2 regions of the Oceanobacillus sp. FSL W8-0428 genome follow, and region 2 is predicted to be linked to the other one. Evidence: a T-box and tRNA genes for the amino acid it is inferred to sense, from the RefSeq annotation. Region 2 holds a T-box; the other holds one or more tRNA genes.
What was found. A T-box is a leader RNA that pairs with one kind of tRNA and senses whether it is charged. The one in region 2 lies ahead of serS (serine--tRNA ligase), so its partner is inferred to be a tRNA-Ser.

Region 1: it encodes a tRNA-Ser, which carries the amino acid that the T-box ahead of serS (serine--tRNA ligase) is inferred to sense. The anticodon was not compared.

What each region holds. Positions count from the first base shown of each region.
Region 1 is NZ_JBBORB010000001.1:3,157,002-3,171,720, forward strand. It holds rRNA gene MKY30_RS14970 (16S ribosomal RNA) at 1,008-2,570, shown strand; rRNA gene MKY30_RS14975 (23S ribosomal RNA) at 2,825-5,741, shown strand; rRNA gene rrf (5S ribosomal RNA) at 5,872-5,987, shown strand; tRNA gene MKY30_RS14985 (tRNA-Asn) at 6,055-6,129, shown strand; tRNA gene MKY30_RS14990 (tRNA-Ser) at 6,133-6,224, shown strand; tRNA gene MKY30_RS14995 (tRNA-Glu) at 6,240-6,314, shown strand; tRNA gene MKY30_RS15000 (tRNA-Val) at 6,320-6,395, shown strand; tRNA gene MKY30_RS15005 (tRNA-Met) at 6,418-6,494, shown strand; tRNA gene MKY30_RS15010 (tRNA-Asp) at 6,499-6,575, shown strand; tRNA gene MKY30_RS15015 (tRNA-Phe) at 6,599-6,671, shown strand; tRNA gene MKY30_RS15020 (tRNA-Tyr) at 6,688-6,772, shown strand; tRNA gene MKY30_RS15025 (tRNA-Trp) at 6,788-6,861, shown strand; tRNA gene MKY30_RS15030 (tRNA-His) at 6,867-6,939, shown strand; tRNA gene MKY30_RS15035 (tRNA-Gln) at 6,976-7,050, shown strand; tRNA gene MKY30_RS15040 (tRNA-Gly) at 7,056-7,130, shown strand; tRNA gene MKY30_RS15045 (tRNA-Cys) at 7,139-7,212, shown strand; tRNA gene MKY30_RS15050 (tRNA-Leu) at 7,220-7,303, shown strand; gene MKY30_RS15055 (ISL3 family transposase) at 7,560-8,765, shown strand; gene MKY30_RS15060 (SDR family oxidoreductase) at 8,949-9,605, shown strand; gene MKY30_RS15065 (AAA family ATPase) at 9,964-10,482, shown strand; gene MKY30_RS15070 (GNAT family N-acetyltransferase) at 10,558-11,481, shown strand; gene MKY30_RS15075 (serine hydrolase domain-containing protein) at 11,510-12,424, shown strand; gene MKY30_RS15080 (hypothetical protein) at 12,481-12,990, shown strand; gene MKY30_RS15085 (hypothetical protein) at 13,037-13,384, opposite strand; gene MKY30_RS15090 (GNAT family N-acetyltransferase) at 13,462-13,968, opposite strand; gene MKY30_RS15095 (DinB family protein) at 14,232-14,719, opposite strand, start outside.
Region 2 is NZ_JBBORB010000001.1:1,385,216-1,399,934, forward strand. It holds gene dnaN (DNA polymerase III subunit beta) at 86-1,222, shown strand; gene yaaA (S4 domain-containing protein YaaA) at 1,804-2,025, shown strand; gene recF (DNA replication/repair protein RecF) at 2,029-3,153, shown strand; gene remB (extracellular matrix regulator RemB) at 3,233-3,505, shown strand; gene gyrB (DNA topoisomerase (ATP-hydrolyzing) subunit B) at 3,769-5,694, shown strand; gene gyrA (DNA gyrase subunit A) at 6,140-8,656, shown strand; gene MKY30_RS06140 (YaaC family protein) at 8,751-9,704, opposite strand; gene guaB (IMP dehydrogenase) at 9,957-11,429, shown strand; gene MKY30_RS06150 (serine hydrolase) at 11,701-13,038, shown strand; T-box leader at 13,106-13,336, shown strand; gene serS (serine--tRNA ligase) at 13,403-14,680, shown strand.

The DNA of each region.
Region 1 (14,719 bases), 1.8 Mb from region 2:
TAATGGTATCTGAAACAGAAGTTTTCGGTGAGAAAACTAATTACTTATCCTGCAATTTTTATGAAGTTGTGGAATAAGTAATTTTTGGTTTCTGTTTCTTGATTATATCATTATGGCTGTAGCAGGTTTCAATTATTACTTATAGAAGATTATTTTAGAGAGAAAACTAAATTTAGCAAATCATATATACAGTAGAGAACTTTATTTCTCCTTTTGGAGGAGAGAATAACTGGAACTGTATTAAATGAAGTCTCGTTTTATGACAGGTATAGAGAAATGTATTTTTAGAATAGCAGCAAATACTTTGCAATAATAATATGTGAAAAGGATTGGACTTTGATTTATATCGGACCTGTATTTTTTACTGTACATAATGAAACTTCAAATATATCTGTAATTAATTAAAAAACTGACGTATATTATTTTATTTGAATTAATAAGGGGGACATTTAAGCCTTTGTATAAACTTTTTAACATGAGATTGGATATTTAAAATAGAAATAAACTTTTTTATGCATGTGTCTTAAGGGAATGACCGCATGTGAAAGAAAGAAAATCAAAATGCGTATTAAATGTGATTAATGCTTTTAGAAGGGGATACTCTATATTTGTATATGAAATACATAAGCTTAAGAAAAGGTGATATATCAATGTTTTATATTGTTATATTACTTTTGCCTAAGGTACTGTTTCAAGGCGAACCCTGATGGATCCGAAATTTGCTTTTAATAAATTTTAAAATAATCGTTGACTTTCTATTTTTAGCATGGTAAAGTTAATCTCGTTGCTGATTCGAGCAAGCGCTCAGTTAATAAAATATAAAAAAAGAAGTTGACAACAAACTTGAAATTATGTTATATTAATAAAGTCGCTGATTGAAGCGAAGCAATAAGAAATTGCTCTTTGAAAACTGAACAAAACAACCAGTACGAAAGAAGAAAAACACCTCGTTTTTCTTGAATATTTAAGTCAGAAGTTGACTTCTGAAAGCTAAAGAAACAAACACTTTTATGGAGAGTTTGATCTTGGCTCAGGACGAACGCTGGCGGCGTGCCTAATACATGCAAGTCGAGCGCGGGAAGCGGACAGAACTCTTCGGAGGGACGTTCGTGGAACGAGCGGCGGACGGGTGAGTAACACGTAGGCAACCTGCCTGTAAGACTGGGATAACTCGCGGAAACGCGAGCTAATACCGGATAATACTTATCATCTCCTGATGGTAAGTTGAAAGGCGGCTTTTGCTGTCACTTACAGATGGGCCTGCGGCGCATTAGCTAGTTGGTGAGGTAATGGCTCACCAAGGCGACGATGCGTAGCCGACCTGAGAGGGTGATCGGCCACACTGGGACTGAGACACGGCCCAGACTCCTACGGGAGGCAGCAGTAGGGAATCTTCCGCAATGGACGAAAGTCTGACGGAGCAACGCCGCGTGAGTGATGAAGGTTTTCGGATCGTAAAACTCTGTTGTCGGGGAAGAACAAGTATGATAGTAACTGATCGTACCTTGACGGTACCCGACCAGAAAGCCACGGCTAACTACGTGCCAGCAGCCGCGGTAATACGTAGGTGGCAAGCGTTGTCCGGAATTATTGGGCGTAAAGCGCTCGCAGGCGGTTCTTTAAGTCTGATGTGAAATCTTGCGGCTCAACCGTAAACGTGCATTGGAAACTGGAGGACTTGAGTGCAGAAGAGGAGAGTGGAATTCCACGTGTAGCGGTGAAATGCGTAGAGATGTGGAGGAACACCAGTGGCGAAGGCGACTCTCTGGTCTGTAACTGACGCTGAGGAGCGAAAGCGTGGGGAGCGAACAGGATTAGATACCCTGGTAGTCCACGCCGTAAACGATGAGTGCTAGGTGTTAGGGGGTTTCCGCCCCTTAGTGCTGAAGTTAACGCATTAAGCACTCCGCCTGGGGAGTACGGCCGCAAGGCTGAAACTCAAAAGAATTGACGGGGACCCGCACAAGCGGTGGAGCATGTGGTTTAATTCGAAGCAACGCGAAGAACCTTACCAGGTCTTGACATCCTTTGACCGCTCTGGAGACAGAGTTTTCCCTTCGGGGACAAAGTGACAGGTGGTGCATGGTTGTCGTCAGCTCGTGTCGTGAGATGTTGGGTTAAGTCCCGCAACGAGCGCAACCCTTGATCTTAGTTGCCAGCATTTAGTTGGGCACTCTAAGGTGACTGCCGGTGACAAACCGGAGGAAGGTGGGGATGACGTCAAATCATCATGCCCCTTATGACCTGGGCTACACACGTGCTACAATGGACGGAACAAAGGGAAGCAAGCCCGCGAGGTCAAGCAAATCCCATAAAACCGTTCTCAGTTCGGATTGTAGGCTGCAACTCGCCTACATGAAGCCGGAATCGCTAGTAATCGCGGATCAGCATGCCGCGGTGAATACGTTCCCGGGTCTTGTACACACCGCCCGTCACACCACGAGAGTTCGTAACACCCGAAGTCGGTGAGGTAACCTTTTTGGAGCCAGCCGCCGAAGGTGGGACGAATGATTGGGGTGAAGTCGTAACAAGGTAGCCGTATCGGAAGGTGCGGCTGGATCACCTCCTTTCTAAGGATATATAACGGAATTTTGTACTTGGTTGTTTGGTTCAGTTTTGAGAGAGCAATCTCTCAAGGAACTTCTGTTAAAACCGTCACGTCCATGTGACAACACAGAAGTCACCACATCCGTGTGGAAGCTTGTACCTTGAAAACTAAATAAGAGTAACAACGACATCAAACTTTAGAAATAAGGCAAAAAAAGCTATTGATATAGCAACACAACTGATTACGAAGTAATCAGCAAACTTATTCCAAAACTTTAGTTAAGTGAATAAGGGCGCACGGTGGATGCCTTGGCACTAGGAGCCGATGAAGGACGGGACTAACACCGATATGCCTCGGGGAGTTGTAAGTAAACTTTGATCCGGGGATTTCCGAATGGGGGAACCCACTGTTCGTAATGGGACAGGACATCTATCTGAATACATAGGGTAGATGAGGCAGACCCGGGGAACTGAAACATCTCAGTACCTGGAGGAAGAGAAAGAAAAATCGATTTCCTGAGTAGCGGCGAGCGAAACGGAAAGAGCCCAAACCAAGAAGCTTGCTTCTTGGGGTTGTAGGACACTCCATTGGAGTTACAAAGAAATTCTTTAAACGAATCGACTTGGAAAGGTCAGCCGAAGAAGGTAACAGCCCTGTAGTTGAAAAGGAATTTCCTCCGGAGTGTATCCTGAGTACGGCGGAACACGTGGAATTCCGTCGGAATCCGGGAGGACCATCTCCCAAGGCTAAATACTACCTAGTGACCGATAGTGAACCAGTACCGTGAGGGAAAGGTGAAAAGCACCCCGGAAGGGGAGTGAAATAGAACCTGAAACCGTGTGCCTACAAGTAGTCGGAGCCCGTTAATGGGTGACGGCGTACCTTTTGTAGAATGGACCGGCGAGTTACGATTGTATGCAAGGTTAAGTGGAAGACACGGAGCCGTAGCGAAAGCGAGTCTGAATAGGGCGAATGAGTATGCGGTCGTAGACCCGAAACCGTGTGATCTACCCATGTCCAGGGTGAAGGTCAGGTAACACTGACTGGAGGCCCGAACCCACGTATGTTGAAAAATGCGGGGATGAGGTGTGGGTAGCGGTGAAATTCCAATCGAACACGGAGATAGCTGGTTCTCTCCGAAATAGCTTTAGGGCTAGCCTCAAGATCGTGAGTACTGGAGGTAGAGCACTGATTGGACTAGGGGCCCCTACCGGGTTACCGAATTCAGTCAAACTCCGAATGCCAGTTACTTCAACTTGGGAGTCAGACTATGGGTGATAAGGTTCATAGTCGAAAGGGAAACAGCCCAGACCGCCAGCTAAGGTCCCAAAGTATACGTTAAGTGGAAAAGGATGTGGCGTTGCACAGACAACCAGGATGTTGGCTTAGAAGCAGCCATCATTGAAAGAGTGCGTAATAGCTCACTGGTCGAGTGACGCTGCGCCGAAAATGTACCGGGGCTAAACGTATCACCGAAGCTGCGGATTGTTCTTACGAACAATGGTAGGAGAGCGTTCAAAGTGCAGAGAAGTCAGACCGTGAGGACTGGTGGAGCGCTTTGAAGTGAGAATGCCGGTATGAGTAGCGAAAAAAGAGTGAGAATCTCTTTCACCGAATGCCTAAGGTTTCCTGAGGAAGGCTCGTCCTCTCAGGGTTAGTCGGGACCTAAGCCGAGGCCGACAGGCGTAGGCGATGGACAACAGGTTGATATTCCTGTACCACCTCATGATTGTTTGAACAATGGGGGGACGCAGGAGGATAAGGAGTGCGCACTGATGGATGTGCGTCCAAGCATGCGAGGAAGTCAGATAGGCAAATCCGTCTGACAAATTTCTGAGCTGTGACGGGGAGGGAAATATAGTACCGAAGTTCCTGATTTCACACTGCCAAGAAAAGCCTCTAGTTAGATCATAGGTGCCCGTACCGCAAACCGACACAGGTAGGCGAGGAGAGAATCCTAAGGTGAGCGGGAGAACTCTCGTTAAGGAACTCGGCAAAATGACCCCGTAACTTCGGGAGAAGGGGTGCTCACTTGTGAGTGAGCCGCAGTGAATAGGCCCAAGCGACTGTTTAGCAAAAACACAGGTCTCTGCGAAGCCGAAAGGCGAAGTATAGGGGCTGACACCTGCCCGGTGCTGGAAGGTTAAGGGGAAGAGTTAGCGTAAGCGAAGCTTTGAACCGAAGCCCCAGTAAACGGCGGCCGTAACTATAACGGTCCTAAGGTAGCGAAATTCCTTGTCGGGTAAGTTCCGACCCGCACGAAAGGTGCAACGACTTGGGCACTGTCTCAACGAGAGACCCGGTGAAATTATACTATGCGTGAAGATGCGCATTACCCGCGACAGGACGGAAAGACCCCGTGGAGCTTTACTGTAGCCTGATATGGAATGTTTGTGCAGTTTGTACAGGATAGGTGGGAGCCTTTGAAGCGTGAGCGCCAGCTTACGTGGAGGCACCCGTGGGATACCACCCTAACTGTATGACCATTCTAACCCAGGACCGTAATCCGGTTCGGAGACAGTGTCAGGCGGGCAGTTTGACTGGGGCGGTCGCCTCCTAAAAGGTAACGGAGGCGCCCAAAGGTTCCCTCAGAATGGTTGGAAATCATTCGTAGAGTGTAAAGGCAGAAGGGAGCTTGACTGCGAGACCTACAAGTCGAGCAGGGACGAAAGTCGGGCTTAGTGATCCGGTGGTTCCGCATGGAAGGGCCATCGCTCAACGGATAAAAGCTACCCCGGGGATAACAGGCTTATCTCCCCCAAGAGTTCACATCGACGGGGAGGTTTGGCACCTCGATGTCGGCTCATCGCATCCTGGGGCTGTAGTCGGTCCCAAGGGTTGGGCTGTTCGCCCATTAAAGCGGTACGCGAGCTGGGTTCAGAACGTCGTGAGACAGTTCGGTCCCTATCCGTCGTGGGCGTTGGAAGTTTGAGAGGAGCTGTCCTTAGTACGAGAGGACCGGGATGGACACACCGCTGGTGTACCAGTTGTTCCGCCAGGAGCATAGCTGGGTAGCTACGTGTGGAAAGGATAAGTGCTGAAAGCATCTAAGCATGAAGCCCCCCTCAAGATGAAACTTCCCATCACTTCAAGTGAGTAAAATCCCTCAGAGACGATGAGGTTGATAGGTCCGAGGTGGAAGCGTGGCGACACGTGCAGCTGACGGATACTAATCGATTGAGGACTTATCTAAGTTTTTTGATGTCACGTTACTCTTATTTAGTTTTCAGGGTGCAAAATTATACATATTTTTTAAAATTAGTACTTGATTTTTTCTCAAAAACGATTATAATATTGATTGTTACTGATTTTTAAAATCCTTGTCTGGTAACGATAGCGAAGAGGTCACACCTGTTCCCATGCCGAACACAGAAGTTAAGTTCTTCAGCGCCAATGGTAGTTGGGGGCTTCCCCCTGCAAGAGTAGGACGTCGCCAGGCAAGAGTATTCTCTTATTAAGTCCTTAAGGACAAGCGAATTACTTCTTTATTTAATATTATGGATTATTCCACAGTAGCTCAGTGGTAGAGCAATCGGCTGTTAACCGATCGGTCGTAGGTTCGAATCCTACCTGTGGAGCCATATGGAGAGCTGTCCGAGAGGCCGAAGGAGCACGATTGGAAATCGTGTAAGCCGCTACCGCGGCTTCGAGGGTTCGAATCCCTCGCTCTCCGCCATTAAAACTTTTACATGGCCCGTTGGTCAAGCGGTTAAGACACCGCCCTTTCACGGCGGTAACACGGGTTCGAATCCCGTACGGGTCACCAATAATGGAGGATTAGCTCAGCTGGGAGAGCACCTGCCTTACAAGCAGGGGGTCGCAGGTTCGAGCCCTGCATCCTCCACCATGTAAGACTTATAAATTCATATCGCGGGGTGGAGCAGTCTGGCAGCTCGTTGGGCTCATAACCCAAAGGTCGCAGGTTCAAATCCTGCCCCCGCAACCAAAATGGTCCGGTAGTTCAGTTGGTTAGAATGCCTGCCTGTCACGCAGGAGGTCGCGGGTTCGAGTCCCGTCCGGACCGCCATTAAAAGATTTAAAACAGTATATGGCTTGGTAGCTCAGTCGGTAGAGCAGAGGACTGAAAATCCTTGTGTCGGCGGTTCGATTCCGTCCCGAGCCACCTTTTTAATCTTCGTGGAGGGGTAGCGAAGTGGCTAAACGCGGCGGACTGTAAATCCGCTCCCTCAGGGTTCGGCAGTTCGAATCTGCCCCCCTCCACCATTTATAAAATTTCATAGGGGTATAGTTTAATGGTAAAACGAAGGTCTCCAAAACCTTTGATGTGGGTTCAATTCCTACTACCCCTGCCAATATGGCGGTCGTGGCGAAGTGGTTAACGCACCGGATTGTGGCTCCGGCACACGTGGGTTCGATCCCCACCGGTCGCCCTTTTTTATTTAATACATAAATTAATATTTAATCATTGGGCCATAGCCAAGCGGTAAGGCATCGGGTTTTGATCCCGTGTACCCTAGGTTCGAATCCTAGTGGCCCAGCCATTTTCGCGGAAGTAGTTCAGTGGTAGAACATCACCTTGCCAAGGTGGGGGTCGCGGGTTCGAATCCCGTCTTCCGCTCCAGAAGAAATGGCGGTATAGCCAAGTGGTAAGGCAGAGGTCTGCAAAACCTTTATCACCGGTTCAAATCCGGTTACCGCCTCCAAAAACGTGCCGGTGTGGCGGAATTGGCAGACGCGCGGGACTCAAAATCCCGTGTCCTCTGGGACGTGTCGGTTCGACCCCGACCACCGGTATTAGCAGGTCGATTTAGGATGATTTTAGAAATCATCAATATGCTTATGAATGTTGATATAACAACGTTCATAAGCATTTTTTATTTTATAGGAGTAACATATAAAAACATAGGTTTTTAAACTTACAGGCTCTATACTGAATGTGGTGGTGCCCTCCGTTCCATCGCCAGATGGAACGGAGACAAAAAAATACACTCTATTTCCTCTCTCTGGTAACCTTGAGTTGTCGAGACAAAAGGAATGGGAGAGGAAAAGAGTGCATCATCATTTTATCACAGAGTTGTTAGGAATTAAAGATACGCATGTAGATGTGTGGGATATCAGAGAAGAAGAAAGTTATTTTATTGCAGAATTATTCACGAAACAGCGTATGCAGAAATGTCCTTTTTGCCGTAAAAGAACCAAGCGGATACATGGCTATCGTTGGCAAAGCATTCAAGGACCAGCGTTTACAACCAAGGAAGTTCATCTTTCCCTGCGAAAACGACGTTATATTTGCACGTCGTGTCATCACACATTTTATGAGCGTCTACAAATGATTCATCGGTATCAACGTTGTATGGCGAGTGTGCAAACGACAGCGATGATGCATGCAGCGGTGAGTTCCTTTCGTACAGCGGCGCTAGTAACCGGAGTAACAGTGAATCGTGTCTTACGGTGGTTTGATCAGAAGGAGTTAACTACCAGCAAAGTGTTGCCGCGAGTCATTGCGATCGATGAGTTTAAAGGTGACGCGGATGGAGAGAGGTTTCAATTGAATGTGGTCGATGTGGAGAACCGAAGAATTATCGATATCTTGCCAAATCGAAAAGTGGAAACCATTGAAGCGTACTTAAAGTCCTGTGATACAGGTAAAGTAGAAATGGTAGTAATGGATTTATCTCAAGCGTTTAAACAAGCAATTCGAAAAGCACTGGGAAATCCTCTGATTATCGCTGACCGTTTTCACTTTATGCGTCAGGCCTATTGGGCTCTAGATGAGGTCCGCCGTGAAGTTCAAAAGGAGCTGCCCAAGAAAGATCGAATTCGAATGAAACGTTCCAAAAAACTTCTGTGGAAATCATGGACAACCTGTTCAGATGATCAGAAGAAGAAAGTCGAGCAATTATTAAGGATAGATCCCCGCTTAAAGGAAGCTTATGGTTTAAAGCATGAATTGGATACGTGGTTTAAGGAAAGTGATGCGCACAACGCAACTGCTGGATTAGAAGCGTGCCTGGAGAAGTTGAATGCATCCGCGTTAGAGGGATTTCATCGTGTCGCACGTACATTTAAAAGATGGCAACAAGAAATTCTGCATTCTTTTATGTATCCCTTTAATAATGGCTACATAGAAGGCGTTAATAATACGATTAAAGTATTAAAAAGATTATCTTATGGGATTAAACAGTTTGATCGAATGAGAAAGAAAATTCTATGGCAACAAGAGGTAAAGCTTGTCTTAAAGCAAGCTTATAAATAAAGAGGTGGAGGAATGATATTCCACCACCACATTTGACATAGAACCAACTTACAACACATTTGCAACACAAGTCTTAACTGGATATAAGCCATACAGATATCAGAGCTTTATTCTACTCAAACCAATTATTTAACATCTCTCCTTGGAACCTTTACAATAAAAAGAATAACTCAAAATGAAAGGATGAGGGTATTGAATATCTTAGTAGTAGGAGCAAATGGACAAATAGGGAAGCACCTGGTCAAGTTGATTCAGGAAAATGGAGATCAGGCACGTGCGCTTATCCGTAAGGAAGAACAAGCGGCTTATTTCAAGGAATTAGGAGCTGAAACAGCCATTGTAAACTTAGAGGATGAAATAGACGCGATTGCCAACGCGACAGAAGGTGTTGATGCGGTAGTATTCACAGCTGGATCCGGCCCTAAAACAGGAAAGGATAAAACCCTGATGATTGACTTAGACGCTGCTGTAAAAACCATTCAGGCCGCGGAAAAAGCGAACGTCAAGCGCTTTATCATGATTAGTTCGTTTGATACCAGCCGTGAAGCTATTCAAGCTGCGCCTGAGTCATTTGCACCCTATGTCGTAGCGAAACATTATGCAGACGAGTGGCTATTAAACACTGATTTAGACTACACCATCATCCATCCAGGTATGTTAACGAATAATCCTGGTACGAATCGGGTAAATCTTGGAGCCAGCGTGGAACGGGGAGAAGTACCACGAGAGGATATCGCTAAAGTAATTTATGCCAGCTTGAAAAATGACATAACCATTGGTAAAAGATTCCGGGCAGTAGGTGGACAAACACCTGTTGAAGAAGCAATACAGTCGGTATAATTATTAAAAATCGGGCAGACGCATGCCCGATTTTTTATGGGAGAAAATGGCCTTAAATAAGATATTTATGTAGAATACAGACAGTTTTTTATGAGCGTATAAACTTCAGACAGGAGGCATCCTTGCAAAATGAATAGAGCTTTTCAGTCATTGATGAGTTTAAGTAATCCTTCTCTTTATTTGAAACTGTACTTTTTCATCCCCAAATTGTTGTAATTTCAGAAATTTACAATTAAAGTATAAAATAGTATGGTAGTATGTGATTACAAGGTTGCTATATAAATAGAATTATTCAGCAGCCGTAAAAAAAGATTAGTTATTTACATAGTAAAGCTGCTGAATAGTTTGAGGTGGATAAATGAATCAAAAGTTTCCCGGGAAAATACATATTATAGGATCAATTGGAAGTGGAAAAACGACTTTGGCCAGGAAGCTTTCCGCTCAACTGCAAGTTTTTTATTATGAATTGGATAATGTTGTTTGGAAAAGATTTGATACAGGAGATATTAAAAGGACTCCGGAAGAAAGAGATGAATATCTGAAGAATATCGTTAATTCTGACAGTTGGATTATTGAAGGAGTCCATCATAAATGGATTGCTTCGAGTTTTCAAAATGCTGATGTTATTCTGTTTATAGATACTAAGCTATCAATAAGGAAATTTAGAATCATCAAAAGGTTTATTAGGCAGAAATTGGGCTTAGAAACAGCAAATTATAAGCCAACATTAAAGATTCTAAAAGATTTATATAAATATAATACTGCTTTTGAATATCATACTAAGCCAGAAATCTTGAATATGTTAAGACCTTATGAACATAAATTAATTTATGTTAAAAGTGACATTGAAATTATAAATTATTTTAAAAACAGCTGATATAATCTCCAGTAAGTAATTACTTGGTTTGTAAAAATATATTGTAGAACTAATAAGTAAGCGGGGGAATGTGTTATGCAAAGCAAATACATAATTAGAAACTATCAATCTGAGGATAAACCAGCTGCAATACAATTATATAAAAATTTGATTGAACACCATTCGGACATTATTTATTGGCAGCCTGGTCCAGAAAGTAATTGGAAGAATGTATATTGTGTTTTTTATAAGGATTTAATGATTGCTAAAGGGCAGTTAGAAGCGATTAATATTGTCTCGACAGACCATTCAGCCAATGCAAGTCATTTATTATTCTTTAATATAAAATTGCACTCTAATTGGGAAGATGATAATGAATTGAGGAATCTTCTTTATAAAAAAGTTCTCGAAGGAGCAAAATTATTGAAAAAGAAGCTTCCAGCTCAGTTTCCTGTGAAATTTTGTGTCGGAAATTTTGCATCAGAAGCAAAAGAAAATGCTTATTTGGAATCCAGAGGCTTTGACCATTTTAAAAGTCTGTATTGGATGCGCTGTAAATTGAACAACCTGATTCCGCAATCAGCTTTAAAAATACCAGACATTTCCGTAAAGCATTGGGATATGGGAACAAGAGTGGAAGAATTAGCATATTTGCAGGCAGAGCAGGGAATTTGGCCGGATGAGCCTACCAATTTAGAAAAATTACCTGCGTATAAAAGTAATCCATTTTGGAAAGCGATTACGGCTTTTTATAACGGTGAGATAATTGGGAGTATCATGGCTTGGAAAGAAAAACAGGAGGATATAGGAACTATCGAGAATGTTTTCGTAAAGCCGTACTGGAGAAAGTATGGACTTGCCAGTTACCTGATATCAGAGGGGCTCCACTATTTAAAAAGCTGCAATCTGAGTAAAGTACAGCTTCTTGTTGAAACGGAGAATGAATCTGCATTAAAGCTTTACAGGTCTCTTGGCTTTGAAACTATAAAAGAAGAGAAACGATATTGGATAGATCTATAATGAATGCAAGATTTCGGGGGACGTCAATATGAATGAAAATCTTATGAAGAAGTTTGAAAGAGAAGTAACAAAAGATAAAATTGACAGCTGTCTCATCCAGCATGATGGTAAGACTGTTTTTGAATATTATCGAAATAATAAAATGAAGGAAAGACAGCATAAGATATATTCTGTTACCAAAAGTATCTTATCAATCCTTGTCGGTATTGCAATTGACAAAGGCTATATACCACATGTGCATACGCCAATTACTGCATACTTTCCAGACAGCAGGAAGGATTCAGCTGGAGATGAAATTACGATTAAACATTTATTAATAATGACCTCAGGGCTGTATTGGCCAGGCAATACAGCGATGATACCGAGTAAAAATTGGGTTAAATTTGTTCTGAGCCAACCAGTTGAATATAAGCCGGGGGAAGAGATGATTTATAGCTGCGGTTCTTCTCAATTAATTAGTGCTATTTTACAAAAAGCAACTGGTTTAGATACTGTATCCTTTGCGCAAAAGCATTTATTTATGCCACTGGGTATAACACAATATAAATGGAACCGTGACTCGCAAGGAATTGCTATTGGCGGATTTGGATTGAATATGAAAACGGAGGATTTATTAAAAATAGGGATGCTCTATATGAACAATGGTCAATGGAAATCCAAACAGATTGTGCCAAGTGATTGGGTTAAGGAGTCTACTGCAGCCAGTGTTAAAATAGATAATACATTTTCATATGGTTATCACTGGTGGGTTTTAACAGGGGATGATCAAGAGTTTCCTAGACCTGAAACTTTTTTTGCTCTTGGAAAAAATGGACAGTATATCTTTGTTGTTCCAAGCTATAAATTAACAGCTGTATTCACAAGTGATATTACTGATGATTCATCTAGGCCGATAGAGTATTTTAAGAAGTATCTATTAGCTAACGCTTGTATTAAATCGTAGAAACTAAAATACAGCTACTGCATAAATAGATTGAATGGATTTAGAGGGGAAAAGACATGAATAAGAAAACAATATTTTTATCTATTGGCATTTTTACTATTTTATTAGCAATCTTTGTAGCCGGGAAATTCTTTACAGAGGAAAAAAATGAATCTGAGATAGTGTCGGAAATTATGGAGTATGCCTATGAAAAGTATCTAATATATGCTTATATGGCCGGCGATAACTCGTTATATTTTGAGATTGATGATACAGAGGATTATCATCAATTTCAGGAAGATATTACACAAAGATTAGATAAGCGTAACCTGTTGGGTAAGTATGAACTGGAAATTAAACAGACTTCAGATGAAGAGCATAGAGCTGAAAGATTAAAAATAGATATTGAGGGTATGATTTCCGATTACTTAGAGGAGCATAATCTTAATAATATAGATGTTGAATTTAATGATGACTCTAAATTAGACATTAGATTGCATCTATCTGATGATTCTGATCTGAGTGCAGAGGAGTTAAATAAGATGATGGAGGATTTTCTGGATGTTGAGATTTATGAAGATAAGTGAAATTGACTTGCTTATAAAAAGAGATTTTATAATAAGAGCCAGTTTCTTAAGCAAAAGGAGCCGGCTCTATATTTTTATTTGCTAAAAAGCTCCGACAAAGAAGTGCTCCGACAATACCTAATGTGGATAGGAACGTACCTGTAATCGATATTAGCATGAGGAGATTGTTCATTTTTTTCTCAGTTAATATAGTAGACAGGATAAAACAGATTGTACTTATTAAAAGTGCATATGATGTTCTCAATCCTATTTTATGTAAAATACCAATAGGAAGCGAATCGTTCCTGGATGATGGACGTAACGGACGTGAAAAAGCTTCTGTCCAAATTGTTGAAGCAATAAGGAAAAGCATGAAGTATCCAAATATAAGTAAAAAGTTTCTGGTGCTATTCATTCTTTCACCTGTTTAAATAATATTATTTGCTTCTTAATTTAACTGGAGTATCAGACATCTGAAGAAGCATTGCCTAGTCATTTAGTAGAATATAGATTTACATTTCTTCCGCCCAGCACAATTTCTTTATCTAATTCCATTCCAATTTTTCTCGCCACATTTTGGGAAGAAATATTATCAGGCTGAATCAATGAGATAAATCTTTGAGTATCAAGCTGTTTGTTGCCGTAATCTAACAGTGCCTCAGCTGCTTCAGTAGCGTATCCTTTACCCCAATATTTACGGGAGATCCAATAACCTATTTCCATTTCCAAAGTATTATCAATTGTTTGAGGAACGATACCTGCATGTCCGATTAGAGTGTTATCTTCTTTGCGGACTAAAAGCCTTAAACCTATATTTTCACCAACTTCATAGGTGCTGTATATCCAGTTTAAAAAAATATTTCCTCCATTTTCATCCCGTGTCTCTCCATTTCCAATAAAACGGACTACTTCAGGGTCTGACAATAAAGACATTAGAAAATCAAAATCATCATCGTGATATTGGCGAAATAATAGTCTTTCTGAGGTAATTGACGACATTTATAGCATCCTTTCTTTTTTTCATTGCTGCGTTCAGTGATTCCAAACGAAATGATAGGTTAAAATGAAAGTACTGCAATGGATAGTTTATCAATCTAAATTATAGTAAATTAGAGAAAGGATTGATATATATGATGGGAAACATCGGAATCCCGGGAATGATTATTACTGTTATCGTTGTTGGTTTTGTTATTTATTTAATTAGAAGAATGCTGAAAAGATAGAAGGGGAGCTTTATATAAGAGCTTTCCTCTACCATAAAACTATTTTTTAACAGAGGCATATTCAAAGCGGACATAGCCAATCTCGGCAGCATTTTTCATTAGTTCGAGATTTAACCATGAAGCTAATTGATGAAATTCTACCTCATTATTAAATGGAAATGCAGTATATGCTTTGCTGTAAAGCTCCTCTTCCTTTAAATTCATTAGTACCTCTTCCCATTTTGCAATTAGGGAATGAATGACTGTCTTCACTGCTTCAACATCTTCGTGAACTTTAATTTCCTCTTTCGTCAGCGTGCCAGCTCCGAAAGCATGATCCAATACCATTTCCCACCAGAAAGTAATATGCCATAATGTCCAGGCGAGGCTGGGAGTTCCAATATGATAAGCTTCCGTTTCAGGCAAATCAGCATACCATTCTCCGTTTTCCTCTTTAATATAAAGTCCGGCATTTGGTGACAGCCACCTGTATTCTTCCTGCTTCAATGAAGTAAGATGATATTCCAGCAGTTGTTTAGAGATACTAA
Region 2 (14,719 bases):
TAGAACCCTTTTTCATGAATTTAGGAACGAATTTAAGAAACAGCTGCTGCAAAGCTTTTCTTTAAAAATCAAGGAGGATAAATACATGCGTTTTACAATACAAAGAGATAAATTGATTGCTGGTGTTCAGGATGTAATGAAAGCAATCTCTGCCAGAACTGTTATTCCGATATTAACTGGAATGAAAATTGAAGTGAAGCAACATGGAGTCACTTTAACGGGTAGTGATTCTGATATTTCGATTGAATCTTATATTCCAGCTGAAGATGAAGACAAAGTATATATTGAAAATATTGAAGAAGGAAGTATTGTGTTGCAGGCTAAATACTTTCCTGAAATTGTCCGGAAGCTTCCTGAATCACAGGTTGATATTGTAGTTGACGATCAATTTAATGTAAAAATTACTTCAGGGAAATCAGAGTTTAATTTAAATGGCCAAAGTGCGGATGAATATCCGATGCTTCCTAAGCTGCAAACAGAAAACAGCTTTGAAATGCCAATTGATTTATTAAAAAGCATGATTAAGCAAACTGTTTTTGCTGTATCTACGATGGAAACAAGACCGATTCTAACCGGAGTAAATATTAAGTTAGAAGATCAAAAGCTTGTATTTACTGCAACAGACAGCCATCGTCTGGCAAAAAGAGATGTGCCGGTAACAGGTACAAATGTGACTATTGAACAGGTAGTTGTACCTGGAAAAAGCTTGAACGAACTATATAAAATTTTAAATGATTCTGAGGAAACTGTGGAAATCAGTGTAACGAACAACCAGATTCTTTTCCGTACGAAGCATTTGAATTTCTTATCCAGATTATTAGATGGAAATTATCCCGAAACCTCGAGATTAATTCCAGATCATAGTAAAACTACTATTCAAATTAAAACAACACCACTTTTAAGATCAATTGAACGTGCTTCTTTATTGGCAAAAGAAGAAAGAAATAATGTTGTTAAGTTTACAAGCAATGATAATGCTTTGATTGAGATCTCAAGTAATTCTCCGGAAATTGGAAATGTAGAAGAAGAAGTAACTGCTGATAAGATTGATGGGGAAAATCTAAAAATATCCTTCAGTTCAAAATATATGATCGATGCATTAAAGGCGATTGAATATGACGAAGTAGTGATCGAATTTACTGGAGCTATGCGTCCATTTGTCATTCGTCCAGTAGAAAACGATTCTATTCTTCAACTGATTTTACCAGTAAGAACATACTAGGAGATATTTATCTTTTTACGCACAACGCGTAAAAAATGTATCAAGTTCAGGGGATAAGTAAAAGTTATACTTTGTAAACTAAAAGGCTCTTTTAATAAAAAAGGGCTTTTTAGTTTTTTTAGAGTAAAAGAAGCAGATAAAACATATTTAATTTTAAAAGCAGGTAAGGGAAATCAACTTAACGGGGACAGAAAGCTCCATTGAAGAATGATCGAGCATACAGCCTTTTAGGAAAATCGCAGTATTCAGCTTTAAAATCCAAAATTTAGAGCGGATACGACTGAAAAATGGCCAGTTTCAACACAGATATATTTAAATCCATCCCTATATTATTTTATTTTTTACAATCCCTTTTAAAAAACAACATAAAACGCGCTCTAAGAAGAGAAGAGAGAAATAAGAATGCCCCCATTAAAAAAGTCTAAAAAACGCTAAGACATATCTTTTTGTAATTATTTGAGGCCTTTCCTTCCTTTTTTAATCAATTTTTAGTAAAATAGAAAATAGAAGAAATAATATACGTGTCTGTTTTCACTTTTTTATAAGGCAGACAAAACAAATAGAAAGTATTTGGTGATATCATGCATGAGCAGATAAAAATAGATACGGAATATATTACGCTTGGCCAATGTGTCAAGCTGCTTAATTTTTTGGATTCTGGTGGAATGGTCAAAGCATATCTTCAAGATATAGGTGCTGTGGTAAATGGAGAACGTGAACATCGCCGCGGAAGAAAATTATATCCGGAAGATGTCCTTGAAATAGATGAGATAGGATCCTTTGTCATTTTCAAAGAGGAATAAAGAATGCATATTGAACAATTGAAATTAACCAATTACCGCAATTATGAAGCGTTGGATATTACATTTGATGATAAGGTTAATGTCATCATTGGAGAAAATGCTCAAGGAAAAACCAATCTGATGGAAGCTATTTATGTGCTCTCATTTACCCGTTCTCATCGGACGATGCGGGAAAAAGAGCTCATACGCTGGGATTCAGATTATGCTACAATAGAGGGCAGGATTACGAAAAGGAATCAGTCCATCCCCCTGCAAATCTCCATTTCATCTAAAGGAAAAAAAGCAAAAATAAATCATTTGGAGCAGCACCGGTTAAGTGACTATATTGGTGCGGTTAATGTGGTTATGTTTGCGCCGGAGGATTTGACCATTGTAAAAGGAGCTCCGCAGATTCGCCGTCGTTTTATGGATATGGAATTAGGTCAAATCCAGCCAACCTATATCTACCATTTATCTCAATATCAAAAAATACTGAAGCAAAGAAACCATTTATTAAAGCAGCTGCAACGTCAGAGCAGTGCTGATGAAACTATGTTGGATGTATTGACTGACCAACTGGTTGAGCATGCTTCTTTTTTGCTGGAGAGACGATTTGTTTACCTTGATCTGCTGAGGAAATGGGCAGGACCTATTCACGAAGGGATCAGTCGTAATCTAGAAAACTTAGAAATTCAATATGATGCGACAATAAAGGTATCAGAAGGCGCAAATAAGGAAAAAATAACTACTAACTATGAAAATTCCTTTAAGGAGGTCCGTAAAAAAGAAATTGAACGCGGTACAACATTGATTGGTCCGCACAGAGATGACCTTATTTTTTTCGTGAATGGCAAAGATGTCCAAACGTATGGCTCGCAAGGACAGCAAAGAACGACTGCATTGTCCGTTAAATTGGCTGAGATAGAACTGATCTATCAGGAGGTGGGTGAATATCCGATTCTTTTACTTGATGATGTATTAAGTGAACTGGATGATTACCGCCAGTCTCACCTTTTAAATACGATTCAGGGAAAAGTACAGACATTTGTTTCAACAACGAATGTAGATGGTATTCATCATGAAACTTTGAAAAATGCAGAGTTATTTTATGTTCAAGAAGGTATCGCAACAAATAATAAAGAGTCGTAATCTGCTGCTTTTTTTAAGGTAAATGAGCAGCGTAAGAATGGAAGAAGTCTGATTAAACGAAGAAAGGAAGCGATTGATCGTGTTCATCCACATTGGCAATGATAATGTTATCCGGTCCCGGGAGGTCATTGCGATAATTGATTACGATTTATATGCAAATGCATCAGGAATGTATCAGATGATACAGGAATGGAAGCAGAAGGATAGAGTTTCCGGTCCCGAAAAAAAGGCAAAATCCATTATGATTACAGAAAATCGTATTTTTTTCAGTACCTTATCGGTGGCTACTTTAAGAAAGCGGTCAGGTATTTTAACAACAATCAGTAATTTAGAAGATTATTATGAAGAATGAGTCTGAAAAGCGCAGCCGTATCTGTAAATCAGCTTATTAAAAAATTAGAGCCGGAGATAGCTGTTTTTCTATAAATAATTATCTCTGCACAGACAAACTAATAATATTCTAAACAGCAAAAAATCAAGAGATTCCAGCTGCACAATAATGCAGAATACTCTCTTTTTAAATATAAAAAGAAACTTCATTCAGTGGGAGTTTTACAGACGGTTATCCGTGATAAATTGATGAAGCGTAATTCATATAGAAATGAGTGTGAGAAGATGTCAATGGAAGACAAAGTAACAGAAAACCAAGCCTATGATGCTGACCAGATACAAGTACTCGAAGGTCTTGAAGCCGTTCGTAAAAGACCAGGAATGTACATCGGTTCCACCAGTGAAAAAGGATTACACCACCTTGTTTGGGAGATTGTCGATAACAGTATCGATGAAGCACTGGCAGGTTATTGTGATCATATTGAAGTCATTATCGAAGAAGATAACAGTATTACTGTAAAAGATAATGGCCGGGGAATTCCTGTTGGTATCCAAAAGAAAACAGGCCGCCCAGCTTTAGAAGTTATTATGACAGTGCTTCACGCCGGCGGTAAATTTGGCGGCGGCGGATATAAAGTTTCCGGTGGACTTCATGGTGTAGGTGCGTCTGTTGTAAATGCTCTTTCCAGTAAATTAGAGGTAACTGTTCACCTCGATGGAAAAATTCATTACCTTTCTTTTCATAAAGGGGTTCCTGATGGAGAAATTGAGATTATCGGTGATACAGATATTACAGGAACAGTAACACACTTTATACCAGATCCAGAAATTTTCACAGAAACTACCGAGTACGATTATGGAACATTAGAACAACGTCTGAGAGAGCTTGCTTTCTTAAACAAAGGATTGCGTATATCCATTGAAGATAAGCGTACGGAGAAAGAGCCGGCAACGTATTATTATGAGGGCGGAATCAGTTCTTATGTAGAATTCATTAATAAAAATAAAGAAGTATTGCACGAACCATTCTATGCTGAAGGTGAAGATCAGGGAATAGCTGTTGAAATTGCTATCCAATATAACGATGGGTTTGCAACCAGCTTATATTCTTTTGCTAATAATATTCATACCTATGAGGGTGGAACACATGAAGTTGGTTTCCGTTCAGGGTTGACGCGTGCAATCAATGATTATGCGAAAAAGAACAGCTTATTGAAAGATAATGAATCGAACCTGTCTGGAGAGGACGTCCGGGAAGGTTTGACAGCAATTGTTTCCGTGAAGCATCCAGATCCACAATTTGAAGGGCAGACGAAAACAAAACTGGGAAACAGCGAAGTACGTGCAATTACAGATGGCGTATTTTCAGAGACCTTCTCTAAATTTCTTTATGAAAATCCAACGATTGCTAAAATTATTGTTGAAAAAGGGTTAATGGCGTCCAGAGCACGTTTGGCTGCTAAAAAAGCAAGAGAGCTGACACGTCGTAAAAGTGCGCTTGATGTAACAAGTCTGCCAGGAAAATTAGCTGATTGTTCTTCAAAAGACGCATCAAAAAGTGAGCTGTACATTGTAGAGGGTGACTCTGCCGGCGGTTCTGCAAAATCAGGAAGAGACCGTCACTACCAGGCAATTCTTCCTTTACGGGGGAAAATCTTAAATGTCGAAAAAGCACGTCTGGATCGAATTTTATCAAATAATGAAGTACGTGCCATGATTACGGCGTTAGGAACTGGTATTGCTGAAGATTTTGATATATCTAAGGCACGCTATCATAAGGTTGTTATTATGACAGATGCTGATGTGGATGGAGCTCATATCAGAACGTTATTATTAACGTTTTTCTACCGATATATGCGTCCATTAATTGAGCATGGCTATATTTATATTGCACAGCCGCCGCTTTATCAAATCAAGCAGGGCAAAGCGGTCCATTATGTTTATTCCGATAAAGGTCTGGATGCACTCCTTGCTGAGCTTCCAAAAGCACCAAAACCAGGTATTCAGCGCTATAAAGGACTGGGAGAAATGAACGCGGACCAGCTTTGGGATACAACAATGAACCCAGACTCACGTACACTGCTGCAGGTTGAGCTTAACGATGCAATTGATGCAGACCAGGTTTTTGATATGTTAATGGGCGATAAAGTAGAACCACGACGCAACTTTATCGAAGAAAACGCCCAGTACGTACAAAACTTAGATATTTAATTGTTACATCATTTTGATAAAGGCAATTAAGCGGATAGAAAATCTCTATTCCTTTGTGTCAGGTGTTAAAAATATAATAGTTATATAAGTTTAATTATTAATATACATGCTTCCGTTTTCTTTATTAATAAGAATGAATAGTGATAGTACTCTACAACTAGCGGAAGAAATACACGTAGACTCCCGTGGGAAAGCGCAAATGTCTTCGGTGGGGCGAGTAATCGCAGTCCCAGTAGGAAGACCCCGCAGAAAAAGCGATCTTCTTTTTCGCGGAGGCTGAGCGCAAGCCCACAGGAAAGCGTAGTGTATTTCTGGAGCGGCCATTCTAAAGGCTATTCTTAGACTCCATGTATATTCAAAAAGCTCAAATATTATAATCCAGCTTATCCAATGGAAAGATTCGAGGAAATCACTGAAATAATAGTGATTGGGAGGTTATTAGACTATGGCAGAGGAAAATCGTCCGAGTGTCCAGGAAATAAATATAAGTAAAGAGATGCGCACATCCTTCTTGGATTATGCGATGAGCGTAATTGTAGCAAGGGCATTACCAGATGTCCGAGATGGAATGAAGCCCGTACATCGCCGTATTCTTTATGCAATGAATGATCTGGGAATGCACTCTGACAAAGCATTTAAAAAATCGGCACGTATCGTTGGAGAGGTTATTGGTAAGTACCATCCACATGGTGATTCGGCTGTTTATGAAACAATGGTAAGAATGGCGCAGGATTTCAGTTATCGATATATGCTCGTGGACGGGCATGGGAACTTCGGTTCTGTCGATGGTGATTCGGCAGCGGCAATGCGTTATACAGAAGCACGTATGTCTAAGATTTCCATGGAGCTTCTTCGTGACATTAATAAAGACACAATTGACTATCAGGATAACTATGACGGCGCTGAACGTGAACCAATCGTGTTCCCGGCTCGATTCCCTAATTTACTTGTTAATGGAACATCAGGGATTGCTGTCGGGATGGCAACGAATATTCCGCCGCATCATTTGGGAGAAACAATTGATGCTGTACTTGCAGTAAGTAAAAATCCGGATATAACAGTAGATGAAATTATGGAAAGCTATCTTCCAGGTCCAGACTTCCCTACAGCTGGTCAAATCTTAGGAAGAAGCGGTATCCGCAAAGCCTATGAAACAGGAAAAGGATCTATTACGATCCGTGCAAAAAGCAATATTGAGCAGGGGAAAAATGATAAAGAAACAATTATTGTGACAGAGCTTCCTTATCAGGTGAACAAAGCTAAGCTTATTGAGAAAATAGCTGAACTTGTCCGTGATAAAAAAATTGATGGTATCACAGATCTTCGTGATGAATCTGACCGTAATGGGATGAGGATTGTAATCGAGCTCAGAAGAGATGCAAATGCGAATGTTGTATTGAATAATTTATATAAGCATACTTCTTTGCAGACAACTTTTGGTATTAATATGCTTGCCCTTGTTGACGGGCGTCCAAAAGTATTAACTATTAAACAATGCTTAGAATATTATTTAGAGCATCAAAAAGAAATTATCAAGCGCCGTACAGCTTTTGAGTTAAATAAAGCAGAAGCACGCGCACATATTTTAGAAGGCTTGCGTATTGCACTTGATCACTTGGATGAGGTTATTTCCTTAATCCGTAACTCCAAAACGGCCGATATAGCAAGAGAAGGCTTAATCGAACGTTTCCAACTGTCTGAAAAACAAGCTCAGGCAATTCTTGATATGCGTCTGCAGCGTTTAACAGGCTTGGAACGTGAAAAGATTGAAGAAGAATATAAAGAGCTGCAGGCATTAATTGCTGAATTAAAAGCAATTTTAGCTGACGAAGAAAAAGTATTAGAAATCATTCGTGAAGAGCTGATTGAAATCAAAGAGAAGTTCCGTGATGACCGCCGTACAGAAATTGTTGCCGGCGGAGCAGGTTTCTTTGAGGATGAAGATCTTATCCCGGAAGAAAATATTGTTATCACGCTGACACATCAGGGTTATATTAAACGATTACCGGCGTCTACGTACCGTACACAGCGCCGCGGCGGCCGTGGTATCCAGGGAATGGGCACGAACGAGGATGACTTTGTAGAGCATCTTGTATCAACTTCAACACATGATACAGTTCTATTCTTTACGAACAAAGGGAAGGTTTATAAAACCAAAGGATACGAAGTTCCTGAGTTTAGCCGTACTGCCAAAGGAATCCCAATCATTAATTTGCTTCAGGTGGAAAAAGGGGAATGGGTCAATGCAGTTATTTCTGTATCTGAGTTTGATGAAGACCACTTCTTGTTCTTTACAACGAAGTATGGGGTTGCGAAACGTACCTCCCTTGAAAAATTTAAAAATATCCGCAAAGGCGGCCTCATTGCTGTAAATCTGCGGGAAGAGGACGAATTAATTTCTGTCCGTATGACCGATGGCGAAAAAGAAATTATGATTGCTACGAAAAATGGCTATTTAATCCGTTTTGAGGAAGAGCAGATGCGTCCAATGGGAAGAACAGCAGCAGGAGTAAAAGGAATTTCCCTGCGCGAGGACGATGAAGTAGTTTCGATGGAAATCATGGAAGAAGGTTCTAAAATTCTCCATGTAACAAGTAAAGGATTTGGAAAGCAGACACCAGAAGATGAATATCGCCGTATTAACCGTGGCGGTAAAGGTGTATTTACCTGTAAGCTTGATGAAAAAACAGGACATGTTGTTGCTGTGAAGGCTATCCATGGTGATGAAGATTTAATGGTTATCACTGTTGGCGGTGTGCTTATTCGTATTCAAGTATCCGATATTTCTCAAACTGGCAGAAATACTAAAGGAGTGCACTTGATTCGTCTGCAGGATGATGAAGAAGTTGCAACTGTAGCCCGAATTGAGAAAGAAGAAGAGGTAGTGGAAGAAGAAGCAGAACAAGCTGAGCAAACGGAAGTGTCTGAGAAGAATAACGAAGCGGATGATAACAACGAGTAACAGATAAGATTTTTTAGTTCGTATTGTTATCCAATGATAATATTAAGAAAATCAGCTGCCTGGCTATGGGAAATACAGCTTGGCGGCTGATTTTTTATTTAGTTTCACCCTGAAAATTTTGCAATAAACACTGGCTGATAAGGGCTGGTGTTTTTTGCTGTGTTATTTTTAAAAATTGTTGAATCAGCGGATATTCCCGATCTGTCTTCATTTGGATAAGCTCTCCCCACCATTCTGTTTCATACCTGCAAATCATGCTTAAATTAAACAGAAGCAGATAATGCACCAGGATCTCAGAATAAGGGAAATAATCTGCTCTTGCTGCCGGAAAATAAATACATTCATTATACAGATGATAACGGAAAGGTCCATTCCAATCTGTGACGGATCCTGTCAGATAAAGCTCTAATCCTCCTTCTTTCTGCTGAATATCCTCGATTGGGGGAAGAAAGGGACGAATTCGCTCTACAAATGTAGTTTCTTTTAAATGAAATCCATCTAAAATACTGTCTGGAAAGTAAAGCTGTTTACTTCCTTTTTCTCCAATAATAACCATCGGATTTTCTTTGTTAAAATTCCAGATAGTACTTAATTCTGGAATAGAACGCAGCAGCAGCTGCATCGAAACACGATTTAAAGGGAAGGGATGGTGAGAAAATAAATAACGGCTGACATATGGAAATAAACCCTGCTGCTGAATTTTGACTTCATCCTCAATAAAACGATAATCTTTGCGTTTTCTTTTCCGGGCTGTCAAACCGTGTGCAAGTACAGCTGTTGTTTCAGGATAATCAGGGCGTTTTGTTAACAGCCAGCCTTTTAAAAGATGCATCATCCCATAAAAAGACAAAACAGGCTGAACCAGAATATTGCTGCTTTGGCTGGATTCCATAAAACTGATTCCATTATTTATATAGTGTATAAACGAGGAACTATTTTGATAGCTTTTTGTTTTCGTATCATCCTGAGATTGATAACTTTTTTCTAAATATTTTTGCGCATTTTCTTCTGCAGTTAAAAACGAGTAGATATCTTCATAAGGAATCATCACTCCAGCTCCATAACTATTTAAATATTTTGAATCTATCCTCTATTTGTACTTATATGTAGGGTGCTTGAAAAAGCTTAAAAGATAGAGTAATGTAAGTAAAAATAGATATTTGCTACTACTTTCACAAAGGCGGTATTTTTTAAGCAGTTTCTCCGATATCGTATGAAGATATACCTTGAAAACTGTATAGCATCTGCAAAATGAAGTGAAACTATGTTGTAAATTCAATGATTGGAGGATGAGCTAGCAATGAGAGAAGACAAATTTGCAAAAGAAGGTTTAACGTTTGATGATGTACTACTTGTTCCGGCTGAATCAGAGGTTTTACCAAATCAGGTGGATTTAAGTGTTGATTTAACATCAAACTTAAAGTTGAAATCACCTTTTATCAGTGCTGGAATGGATACAGTAACAGAAGCAGAAATGGCAATTGCTATGGCAAGACAGGGCGGATTTGGTGTTATTCATAAGAATATGTCTATTGAACAGCAGGCAGAGGAAGTAGACCGTGTAAAACGCTCTGAAAGTGGAGTTATCACGAACCCTTTCTTCTTGACTCCTGAGCATCAGGTATACGATGCGGAGCATTTAATGGGGAAATACCGCATTTCAGGAGTTCCAATTGTTAATAATATTGAGGAACAAAAGCTTGTCGGTATTTTAACCAATCGTGATTTACGCTTTATTGAGGATTATTCAATTCTGATTTCAGAAGTGATGACAACTGAGGAATTGGTAACAGCGCCAGTTGGCACAACATTGGATGAAGCAGAAAAGCTTCTGCAGAAATATAAAATTGAAAAGCTGCCTCTCGTTGACGATCAAGGGATTCTAAAAGGGCTGATTACGATTAAAGATATTGAAAAGGTCATTGAATTTCCGAATGCAGCAAAGGATTCACAAGGACGGTTAATTGTAGCGGCTGCTGTCGGTGTTACTGGCGATGCGATGAAGCGGATTGAAAAATTAGTTGATGCTGGAGTAGATGGTATTGTTATTGATACTGCACATGGCCACTCTAAAGGTGTTCTTGATCAATTAAAATATATTCGTGAGGCCTATCCCGATTTAGCGATTATTGCAGGAAACGTAGCAACAGAAGATGGGACAAGGGCTTTAATTGAAGCAGGAGCTTCTGTTGTAAAAGTAGGTATTGGACCAGGATCAATCTGTACAACTCGTGTTGTTGCAGGTGTTGGTGTACCGCAAATCACCGCTGTTTATGATTGTGCCCGGGCAGCAAAGGAGTATGGTGTTCCTGTCATTGCAGACGGCGGCATTAAATACTCTGGTGACATTGTAAAAGCTTTAGCAGCAGGTGCACATGCAGTAATGCTGGGAAGTATTTTTGCAGGGACATCGGAAAGTCCGGGGGAAACAGAAATTTTCCAGGGACGCCAATATAAAGTATATCGTGGTATGGGATCTGTCGGAGCGATGCAGGCGGGATCCAAAGATCGTTATTTCCAAAGTGATTCAGAGAATAAGAAACTCGTGCCAGAAGGTATTGAAGGACGTATTGCTTATAAAGGATCACTTGGAGATACCTTCCATCAGCTGGCAGGCGGTCTGCGCTCTGGTATGGGTTATTGTGGTACAAAAACATTAGAGAGCCTAAGAAATGACTCTCGATTTATCCGCATTACAGGTGCCGGATTAAAGGAAAGTCATCCACATGATGTACAAATTACGAAAGAAGCTCCAAACTATTTTGTGCAGTAATGAAATGAATTTTATATGATGACAAATTTGTGTCATACGGTCGTAAAAAAAATAGATAGAGGATGTTGCTCTATCTATTTTTTTATGAATTTTTATGGTAAAATGTGAAGCGTGCTTAGCAGAATACATAGAACTTATCACAGTGCTGCGCTTTTGGGTGAAACAGGTAATTTACAAGCCCTATTTAGTGGAAAAAGAGCGAAAAAAATGTCACTGAATGAAGTTTCGTTTTATGTAAACAAGCTATATTATTAAACGGAGGTACGGAAATGTGAGAAAGTCTATGAATAAATTATTTCTTTTGGTGGCTGCAGCAGCGCTTGTCTTAACATCTTTAGGAACACCAGCCATGTCTGTTTATGCAGATGAATTAGAATTAGAGGCAGAATCGGTTATTTTAGTGGATGCAGAAACGGGTAAAATTTTATATGCGAAAGACCCGGACGTGGCATTGCCTCCTGCTAGCATGACGAAAATAATGACAGAATATCTTGTTTGGGAAGCAATTGAAAATGGGGATATTTCTTGGGATACAACAACACAGATTAGTGATTATGCATATAGTATATCCGCAAATGGCGATTTTTCAGGTGTTGGATTAACACAGCAAAAAGACTATACAGTAAAAGAATTATATGAAGCAATGGCAATCAACTCAGATAATGCTACATCCATTGCATTGGCTGAATTAATTGCAGGATCTGAAAGTGAATTTGTTAAATTGATGAATGAGAAGGGCGAAGAATTAGGTCTTCAGGAATATAAATTTGTCAATTCAACGGGATTAGATAACGAGAGTTTAGGAGATAATTATCCTGAAGGGACCAGCCCTAATGATACAAACTTATTATCATCCCGTGCAGCTGCAATTCTGGCGACAGCTTTGGTGAATGACTACCCGGAAGCTTTGGAAATATCAAGTATACCGAGTACAGAATTTGATGGACAGGAAATTGACAACTGGAATTACATGCTCGATCATGATTCAGTGAACTTAGAACAATACTATTATGAAGGTGTAGACGGCTTGAAAACAGGTCATACTGATCTTGCCGGTTATGCTTTTACAGGAACAGCAGAACGTGATGGAAAACGGCTTATCACGGTTGTTATGAAAACACCGAGTATGGAAAAACGCTTTGAAGAAACGGCAAAGCTGTTAGATTATGGATTTGACCAGTTTGAAACAAAAGAATTGTTTCCTGCAGGATATCAAGAAGAAGGCGAAGAAACAATTCCTGTCGCAAAAGGAAAAGACAAAGAAGTAAATATTGGTATTAATAATGCTATTCAGGTTCCTGTGAAATCAGGTGAGGAAGAGCTTTATCATTTAGAATATACGTTAGATGAAGATAAATTAAATAGTAACGGTGAGCTGGAAGCTCCAATAGAAGCGGATGAAGTAATTGGAACAGTTAACGTTGTCTATGATGGGGAAGAAGAAGATTATGGCTATATTTCAGATGAAGCAAGCCAGGAAAGTTACGAATTAGTTGCTATGGACTCTGTTGAAAAGGCTAATTGGTTTATGCTCACTTTACAATCTATAGGTGATTTCTTCGTAAATATGTTCCAGGGAGCATACAACTGGGTTAAAGGACTTTTTTAATTAATTTCTCCAGAAACCTTGCAACCTGATATGAAATAGCTTATGATATACAATAATTCAAAAAAAACATAATGTGTTGATAGGAACTAGTAGCTGTTTTTCTATCTGTAGAGAGCTAATGGCTGGTGTAAATTAGCGTTAGAATACAGTGAATCCATCCTGGAGCATGCTTATCGAAGTGAGTCAGTCATTGTAAGTAAGCACGGAGATACGACGTTATTCGTATACAAAGCCGAAAGAGTCCATTTGGATTTTTTAACTAGGGTGGCAACGCGGGAAATATACTCTCGTCCCTTTCTATATAAGGGACGGGAGTTTTTTAATGGTTTAAAGAGGAAGTCAAATATACAAGGAGGTAACAATGATGTTAGATATGAAGTATGTACGAAATAACTTTGATGAGGTAAAGAGAAGGCTCGCGCACCGTGGAGAAGATCTCAGTGAATTAGATAAATTTGGTGAGCTGGATGTAAGAAGACGTGAATTAATCGCAGAGACGGAACAGTTAAAGGCAAAGCGTAATGAAGTGTCTAAGGAGATTTCTGTTCTAAAGCGTGAAAAGAAGGATGCTGAAGCAGCTATTGCTTCCATGCGTGAAGTTGGAGATGAAATATCTAAGCTTGATAAAGAATTAAAAGAAATTGAAGAAACCTTAGACCAGATCATGCTTTCTATTCCTAATCTGCCGCATGCGAGCGTTCCTGTCGGAGAAGATGAAGATGATAACGTAGAAGCACGTAAATGGGGCACTGTTCCAGAATTTTCATTTGAAGCACAGCCGCACTGGGATGTTGCTACAAATTTAGATATTTTAGACTTTGAGCGCGCTGCAAAGGTAACAGGAAGCCGTTTTGTTTTCTATAAAGGGTTAGGAGCGAGATTAGAGCGTGCATTATTGAACTTTATGATGGATCTGCATGCGGATAAGCATGGATATCAGGAAATGCTTCCTCCATATATTGTGAACCGGATGAGCATGACCGGCACCGGACAGCTTCCTAAGTTTGAAGAGGACGCATTTAAGCTGGAGGGCTGGGATTATTTTCTGGTACCGACAGCTGAAGTTCCTGTAACGAACTATCATCGTGATGAAATTTTAACAGTAGATGATCTGCCGAAAAAATATGTCGCATTCAGTGCCAGCTTCCGTTCTGAAGCAGGTTCTGCCGGAAGAGATACACGCGGTTTAATCCGTCAGCATCAATTTAATAAAGTCGAGCTCGTGAATTTTGTAAAACCGGAAGATTCTTATGAAACATTAGAAAAGCTGACTGGTGAAGCAGAGAAGGTGTTACAGCTGTTAGAATTACCTTACCGCGTAATGAGTATGTGTACAGGTGATTTAGGCTTTACAGCAGCGAAAAAATACGATATTGAAGTATGGATCCCAAGCCAGGATACGTATCGTGAGATCTCTTCCTGCTCTAATTTTGAAGATTTCCAGGCGCGCCGTGCCGGTATCAGATTCCGCCGTGAAGCAAACGGGAAACCTGAATTTGTTCATACTTTAAATGGTTCTGGTCTTGCATTAGGACGTACAGTAGCAGCAATTTTAGAGAATTATCAACAGGAAGATGGAAGTGTTGTTGTACCGGAAGTACTACGTGCCTATATGGGCGGCGTAGAAGTGATTGGCAAGTAATATTCAAGTGAAAGACACTCTAATTTCGGAGTGACTTTC